Regions from separate parts of the Cryobacterium sp. Hh38 genome, predicted to be linked through region 3. Evidence: riboswitches for the same ligand, from Rfam matches in the RefSeq annotation. Region 3 holds a riboswitch; each other region holds the start of a gene.
What was found. Region 3 has a riboswitch for thiamine pyrophosphate ahead of thiC (phosphomethylpyrimidine synthase ThiC). Riboswitches for the same ligand answer to the same signal wherever they lie in the genome.

Region 1: another riboswitch for thiamine pyrophosphate. It lies ahead of E3T41_RS09680 (ECF transporter S component); the one in region 3 lies ahead of thiC (phosphomethylpyrimidine synthase ThiC).
Region 2: another riboswitch for thiamine pyrophosphate. It lies ahead of E3T41_RS05780 (YkoF family thiamine/hydroxymethylpyrimidine-binding protein); the one in region 3 lies ahead of thiC (phosphomethylpyrimidine synthase ThiC).

The regions. Positions count from the first base shown of each region.
Region 1 covers NZ_SOHD01000028.1:13,365-15,620, reverse strand. Annotated here, with positions in the region: gene dinB (DNA polymerase IV) at 1-535, shown strand, start outside; gene E3T41_RS09685 (hypothetical protein) at 562-882, shown strand; TPP riboswitch at 1,223-1,333, shown strand; gene E3T41_RS09680 (ECF transporter S component) at 1,366-2,004, shown strand; gene E3T41_RS09675 (ABC transporter ATP-binding protein) at 2,013-2,256, shown strand, end outside.
Region 2 covers NZ_SOHD01000010.1:110,385-112,640, forward strand. Annotated here, with positions in the region: gene E3T41_RS05770 (Gfo/Idh/MocA family protein) at 1-371, shown strand, start outside; TPP riboswitch at 630-740, shown strand; gene E3T41_RS05780 (YkoF family thiamine/hydroxymethylpyrimidine-binding protein) at 758-1,393, shown strand; gene E3T41_RS05785 (ECF transporter S component) at 1,416-2,015, shown strand; gene E3T41_RS05790 (ABC transporter ATP-binding protein) at 2,008-2,256, shown strand, end outside.
Region 3 covers NZ_SOHD01000017.1:206,584-208,839, reverse strand. Annotated here, with positions in the region: gene E3T41_RS06925 (response regulator transcription factor family protein) at 1-846, shown strand, start outside; TPP riboswitch at 1,011-1,118, shown strand; gene thiC (phosphomethylpyrimidine synthase ThiC) at 1,113-2,256, shown strand, end outside.

The DNA.
Region 1 (2,256 bases), on a different contig from region 3:
GGTACTGCGCAAAGCGCTGGGGGAGGTATCCGGTCAGAAACTGTTCGACCTGTCCTGGGGTCGCGACCCGCGCGCGGTGACGCTCGAGCGGGAGGAGAAGAGCGTCGGTCACGAGGTGACCTTTGAACACGATATGACGGATATCGACCGGTTGCGCAGCGAATTGCTGCGGCAGTGCGACCTCGTTGCCGTGCGGCTGCGTCGGGGTGATCTCGTGGCCCGGCGGGTCGCCCTCAAGCTGCGCTACACCGACTTCAGTACGGTGACCCGGTCGCGCACCCTCGCCGAACCTAGCAATGTGGGCCGGCGCATCTACGAGGAAGCGGTGGCGGCGTTCGACCTGCTGGCAGCCTCCGGCATTCGGGTGCGTCTGATCGGGGTGCGTGCGGAGCAGCTCGGCACGGCGTCTGGATCGGTTGGACTCTGGGACCCGGACGAGGACTGGCGGGGCGCGGAGCTGGCCGTGGATACCGTGACCGAGCGATTCGGAGCGGGAACCGTGCGCCCGGCTTCGCACTTCACACCTCGCCCCTGAAGTCTCAGCCACGCTAACCTGATGGCATGACCAGCCTCCCGGAAAAACTCGCAGAAACGTTCCGTTCCGCCGGTGTGAAGTCGGCGTACGGTGACCCTGTACAGATCGATGGCGTCACTCTGGTGCCCGTCGCGCTCGCCTACTACGGCTTCGGCGGCGGTGATGCCGGTGAGGCCGGGTCCGGCGGGGGAGGAGGCGGCGTTTCGCTGCCGATCGGCGCGTACGTCAAGTCGGGCGGTACAGCCCGGTTCGAGCCGAACGTCATCGCCCTGCTCGCCGTCGGTGTGCCGTTCCTTATAGTCACCGGCCGCGCCTTGGCCCGGGTGATTCGAGCCCTAAAGAAGTAGTCGCTTTCTGCACGACGGGGCCCGGGCCCGGAAACCGGGCCCATGATAGATCATGGGCCCACGGAGCTAAGGTGGGCCCGGGCGGGTGTGGCGCAACCGCCGCGCGGCGCGCGGACGGCGCGGGCGACGCGCGAAGCGTCGCCGCGCCCAGCGCGGCACTCTTGGGCGCAGCCAGGCCGGAAAGTGCCAGGGGCCGCTCACCGGCAGACCCTGCGCAATTCGCCGCCGCCGTAGAACGAACCGGCGCATGAGCAGCAGGTACAGGCCCGCCAAAACGAGCAGAATGCCGATGCTCATGTCGTGATCCCCATGTCGTCAGTCTAAACGGGGCACTATACTTGATTATGATCACGGGAGTCCGGTACACCGGGCTGAGAGGAAGCTGACCAAGCTTCGACCGTCGAACCTGATCTGGATCATGCCAGCGCAGGGAGGCTTCTCAATCCCGTGCCCTGTATTCACCTACGGAAAGGGCACGAAACAGTGCACGCTACAACGAGTTCACTCAAGCAATCCGCTCCGGCGGGAGCCACGAAGCGCAACTTTCGCTGGCGCGTCGTCGACATCGTCGTCGCCAGCGTCATCGGCGTCGCGAGCGGTGTCATCTTCCTCGTCTGGAATCAGGCGAGCAACCCCCTGAGCGGTCTGCTTTCGCCGCTGCTGCCGGGCCTGTCGGCTCTCCTGGGCGGAGGCTGGCTGTTCGCTGGCGTGCTCGGTGGTCTCATCATTCGCAAACCCGGGGCCGCGCTCTACACGGAGCTCCTAGCCGCCGTCGTTTCCACGCTGATCGGCAACCAATGGGGACCACTGACTCTGGTGTCAGGCCTGGTGCAGGGACTTGGCGCCGAGCTTGTCTTCGCTCTGTTCCTCTACACGAACTATCGTCTGTACGTCGTGTTGTTGGCGGGCGCTGGGGCCGGACTTGCCATGGCCATCAACGACCTGGTGCTGTGGTATCCCGGTTCAGCGAGCGCATTCGCGACGATTTATATCGTGAGCGCGATTATTTCGGGCGTCGTTATCGCCGGGCTCCTGTCCTGGTTCGCTGCGCGCGGCCTGGCTCGCACGGGCGCGCTCAACCGCTTCGCGGCGGGTCGCATCGCCGGTCGAACCGCGATCTAGGCGAGCGGATGCCGGTGGGCGCGACGCGGGGAGGTGCATCCGTCGACGCCCGCGACTGGGGTTGGCGCCATTCCGGTCGGCGGCGCTGGGCGGTGAGCGAGCTGTCCCTCCGCATCGAGCCTGGCGAGCGGATTCTCCTGCTCGGTGCATCCGGTTCGGGAAAATCGACGCTGCTGCACGCGCTGGCTGGCGTGCTCGGCGGCGACGAAGAGGGCGAGCAACGCGGTACTCTGCGCGTGAACGGCGCCGAGC
Region 2 (2,256 bases), on a different contig from region 3:
CAGGAGTTGACGCGTCGGTCGCGACGATCCTCACGCACGAGAACGGCGCGATGTCGACATCGTTCTCATCACTCGAGACGCGAGGCCCTAACCGAGCCACAATCCTTGGCACCGAGGGCCGCATCGAAATCGCGGACACCTGGTACGCACCAACCACGGTGTCGCTTTACGACGCAAGGAATTCACTTGTCGACGTCTATGACCAGGCAGTATCCGGACGTGGCATGCAGTTTCAAGCGGCCGAAGTGGAACGCGTCATCCGAGACGGCAATCACGGTAGCCCCCTGATCATTCCCGAGGAATCGGTGACGGTCATGCGCACGATGGATGCCATCCGGGCAAAGATCGGTCTACGGTATCCGAACGAATAACACCGTCGTGCACAAATCGTGCCCGGAGCGTGATCGCCGCAAGCATCCTCATCATCGCGGGCTAGCGACACGGCGGGGCACAGTACGCCGTCGCCGACCGGCACAGGTGTCGTCACACACATTGCCGCCCTGGCCCTGGTCGATCAGGCGCTGGAACAATTGCTGCACGTGCTGCCCAACCTCCAGTGGTGTGTCGGTGGCGGCTGCAGGGGGCCAGCCTCGGCACCCGCGACCCGGCCACGGCATGCCATACTTTCGTTGTATCAACACGGGAGTCCGATTAATCGGGCTGAGAGGAAGCTGCAGAGGCTTCGACCGTCGAACCTGATCTGGATCATGCCAGCGCAGGGAGGCTGACTCGTCCTTCCCGTGCCCCCACGAAAGAAATGGGCACGATCATTCCAGAAACCTTCACAGCCACACCGGCGGAATTCGGCATTGGCGCGCGCCTCACCCTCGCCGTCATGCGCGACGACTACGCCGCCGTCATTCTCGACGCGCTCCAGCAGGCAGATTCGACCGGGCTCGCACTTCAAACCGGCGTCGTCAGCACCTACCTGTCCGGCGCCGAACCCGACCTGCTGCGCTACGTCAGCCAGGTCGTCGCCGGTGCGAGCCGCAGCGGAGCCCACGTCACGGCAACCGTGCAATTCTCCCGCGGCTGCCCCGGCGAAGTCACCTGCACGCTGCCACCCACCGGCGGGCTGTTCGCCGAGGTCGTGAACCTCACCCCCACCGGCGTACACGCCGTCGCAGAATGGGCACTGTATCCACTGGATGACGGCACCGGTTCTGCTTCCGCCGATCACATGCGCGACATCTACGCCGCGATCGAGACCGCCAAGGCCTCCGGGCTCACGGTACACAGCGAGCACTTCGTCACCCGGCTCGAGGGCGACCTCGCCCTCGTGCTGCAGGTCATCGCCGCCGGCTGGATCGTGGCCGGCCGAACGGTGCAGCACGTGGCGACGCACGCGACCCTGTCCCTCAACAGCCCGAGCCTGAACTCCCATGCGTCCTGACGCCGACCAGAAGGAAACAGCCATGCCCACAGCATCCGCCAAGAAAAGGCACTGGAGCCTCAAAGACCTCGTGCTTGTCGTCGTGCTCGGTGTCGTGTTCGGCTTTCTGTACTGGATATTCGTGCAGGCCTGGACCGCCCTGTCGATCACGATGGGTCCGGCCGGCGACCTCGCGCAGCACTTTCTGCTCGGCTCCTGGCTGCTCGTCGCCCCGATCGCGATCGCCATCGTGCGACGGCCGTTCGCCGGCATCTTTGCGGAGGTTATCGCGTCGGTGATCGAGGTCGTCTTTCTCGGCTCCATGGTCGGGCCGCTGCTCTTCGTCGCCGCCGCCATTCAAGGCGCGGGCAGCGAGATTCCGTTCGCCCTCACTCGCTACCGCAACTACAGCTGGCTGACCTACGCACTTTCGGGGCTGCTCGGCGCCGGGCTGGTGTTCTTCTACTCGGCATTTCGCTCCGGCTGGTACGGCCAGGAGATCTTTCTGCTGCGCCTCGCTATTCAGCTTATCTCCGGCGTGTTTCTTGGCGGGCTGCTGGCCAAACTCATCGTCGATGCCCTCGACAAAACCGGCGTCGTCGACAACTTCGCGATCGGCCGCGATCGCCTCGCCCGTGCCTGAGACCGACATCCTGACACTGCAGGACGTGTCGGTGCGATTCCCGCGTCGGCCCGAGGCCGTGCTCAGCGACGTGTCGGTGCGCCTCGCGCCGGGCGAGCAGCTCATCGTGTTCGGCGCCTCCGGTTCGGGCAAATCCACCCTGTTGCAGACCATCACCGGCGTCATTCCGCATTCGGTCGTAGCCTCGCTCGGCGGCAGTGTGCGCATGGGAGGGACGCTCAGCATCGAAACCTCCGTCGTC
Region 3 (2,256 bases):
GCCACGACCGCAAAACGCTCGACGCTCCCCGCAAACTCCCCGGTTCAAACAGCGCGCAGCGCAGCCGCCGAACGTTCCAAACTCATCGCCGACCTCACCGACGCACACGCCACCACGCTGGAATCCCTGCTTGCTGTGCTGCGCTCCGGCAGCACGAGTGACACCGCCGCCCGACAGAAGGCCACCGAACTCGCCGCCGCCGCGATGGTCGCCCTGCGCGCGGTGAGCGACCTCGATCGCAGTCTCACCGAGGAACCCGTCGCCCGCGCCTTCGAACGTCTCAGGAACGACCTGCGCCCGCTCGTGCGCTTCGGCGACCTCGACGTGCAGTTCATCGAGCCGCCGGTGAACGGTCGGGCATTGCCCGGCGAGGTCGCCCACGAAGCCCGCGCCATCGTTCGCGGCGCCGTACTCGCCCTCGTCGAACAGGCCGGGGTCGCGCGGGTGCGCGTGCAGTGGGACTGCGACGGAAGTAACCTGCTCATCCGCATTCGGGACGACGGTCCGGGCAACCTCGATGCCGAGGTTCCGAGCGTGCGTCAGCTCGCCGCCCGCGTCGTCGCGCTCAGCGGCACACTCAACGTGGAGGCCACCGCCGGCTGGGGCTCCGAGATGGCCGTGTCGCTGCCGCTCGACGCGCCCACGGCATCCGTCACCACCGCCGCGGCCTGGGGCCTCAGCCCACGCGAACGCGGCGTGCTCGAACTCGTCGCCTCTGGGGCGCGCAACAAGGCCATCGCACAGGCCCTGACCATCAGCGAGAACACAGTGAAGTTTCACGTGGCCAACCTGCTGCGCAAGGTCGGTGCCTCGACCCGCGTCGAGCTGGCCGCCCTCGCTCGCTAAGCGGATGCCCAGCGCCAGCTATGCCTGGCACCCGCAGACTCGGGCGCCAGTTCCCGGTCATAGCGCCAGCGATGCCCGGAGCGATGGCCCCCAACGGGCGCGGTGACCGCGACCCCGGTAGGACCCGAGCGCGCAACCAGCGCTAGGGTGAAGGAGTCAGAAGACACACCAACCACGGGAGCGCGCACCAGCGAGCTGAGAGGACGGCCAGGGCCGTCGACCGTTGAACCTGTCCGGGTAATGCCGGCGTAGGAAGTTCGAAACCAATGCGCACAATTGATGAAACAACCATGTCAAAAACGGTCACGACCGGCCCGATCCAGGGCAGCAGCAAACGCTACGAACCGGTAAAGGACTGGCCCGGACTCGAAGTTCCCGTTCGCCGGGTGAACCTCAGCAACGGCGAACACTTCGACCTGTACGACACGTCCGGCCCGTACACCGACGAGACGGCCACCATCGATCTCGAGACGGGGCTGCCGCAGACTCGGGCCGGGTGGGAGCATCCGCTGCCCATCGATGGCGCTGCCACCCAGCTGGTCTGGGCCCGCGCCGGCATTGTCACGCCGGAGATGGCCTACATCGCCGCGCGCGAGGGCGTCTCGGTCGAGCTTGTCCGCGACGAGGTGGCGCGCGGCCGGGCCGTCATTCCGGCCAACCACAAGCATCCGGAGAGCGAGCCGATGATCATCGGCAAGGCCTTCACCGTGAAGATCAACGCGAACATCGGCAACTCGGCGGTGACCTCGTCGATCGCCGAAGAGGTCGAGAAGATGGTCTGGGCGGCCCGCTGGGGCGCCGACACCCTGATGGATCTCTCCACCGGCAAGGACATTCACCTCACTCGGGAGTGGATCATGCGCAACTCGCCCATTCCGGTGGGCACCGTTCCGCTCTACCAGGCCGTTGAAAAGGTCAACGGCGACCCGTCGCTACTCACCTGGGAGATCTACCGCGACACCGTGATCGAGCAGTGCGAGCAGGGCGTCGACTACATGACCGTGCACGCCGGCGTGCTGCTGCGCTACGTGCCGCTGACCGCCAACCGGGTGACCGGAATCGTCTCGCGCGGCGGCTCGATCATGGCCGCCTGGTGCCTCGCGCACCACCAGGAGAGTTTTCTCTACACCCACTTCGTGGAGCTGTGCGAGATTCTGCGCCGCTACGACGTGACCTTCTCGCTCGGCGACGGCCTGCGCCCCGGCTCGATCGCCGACGCGAACGACGAGGCCCAGTTCGCGGAGCTGCGCACCCTCGGTGAGCTGACGAAGGTCGCGAAGTCCTACGGAGTGCAGGTGATGATCGAGGGCCCCGGCCACGTTCCGATGCACAAGATCGTTGAAAACGTGGCGCTCGAGGAGGAACTCTGCGAGGAGGCCCCGTTCTACACGCTCGGCCCGCTCGCCACCG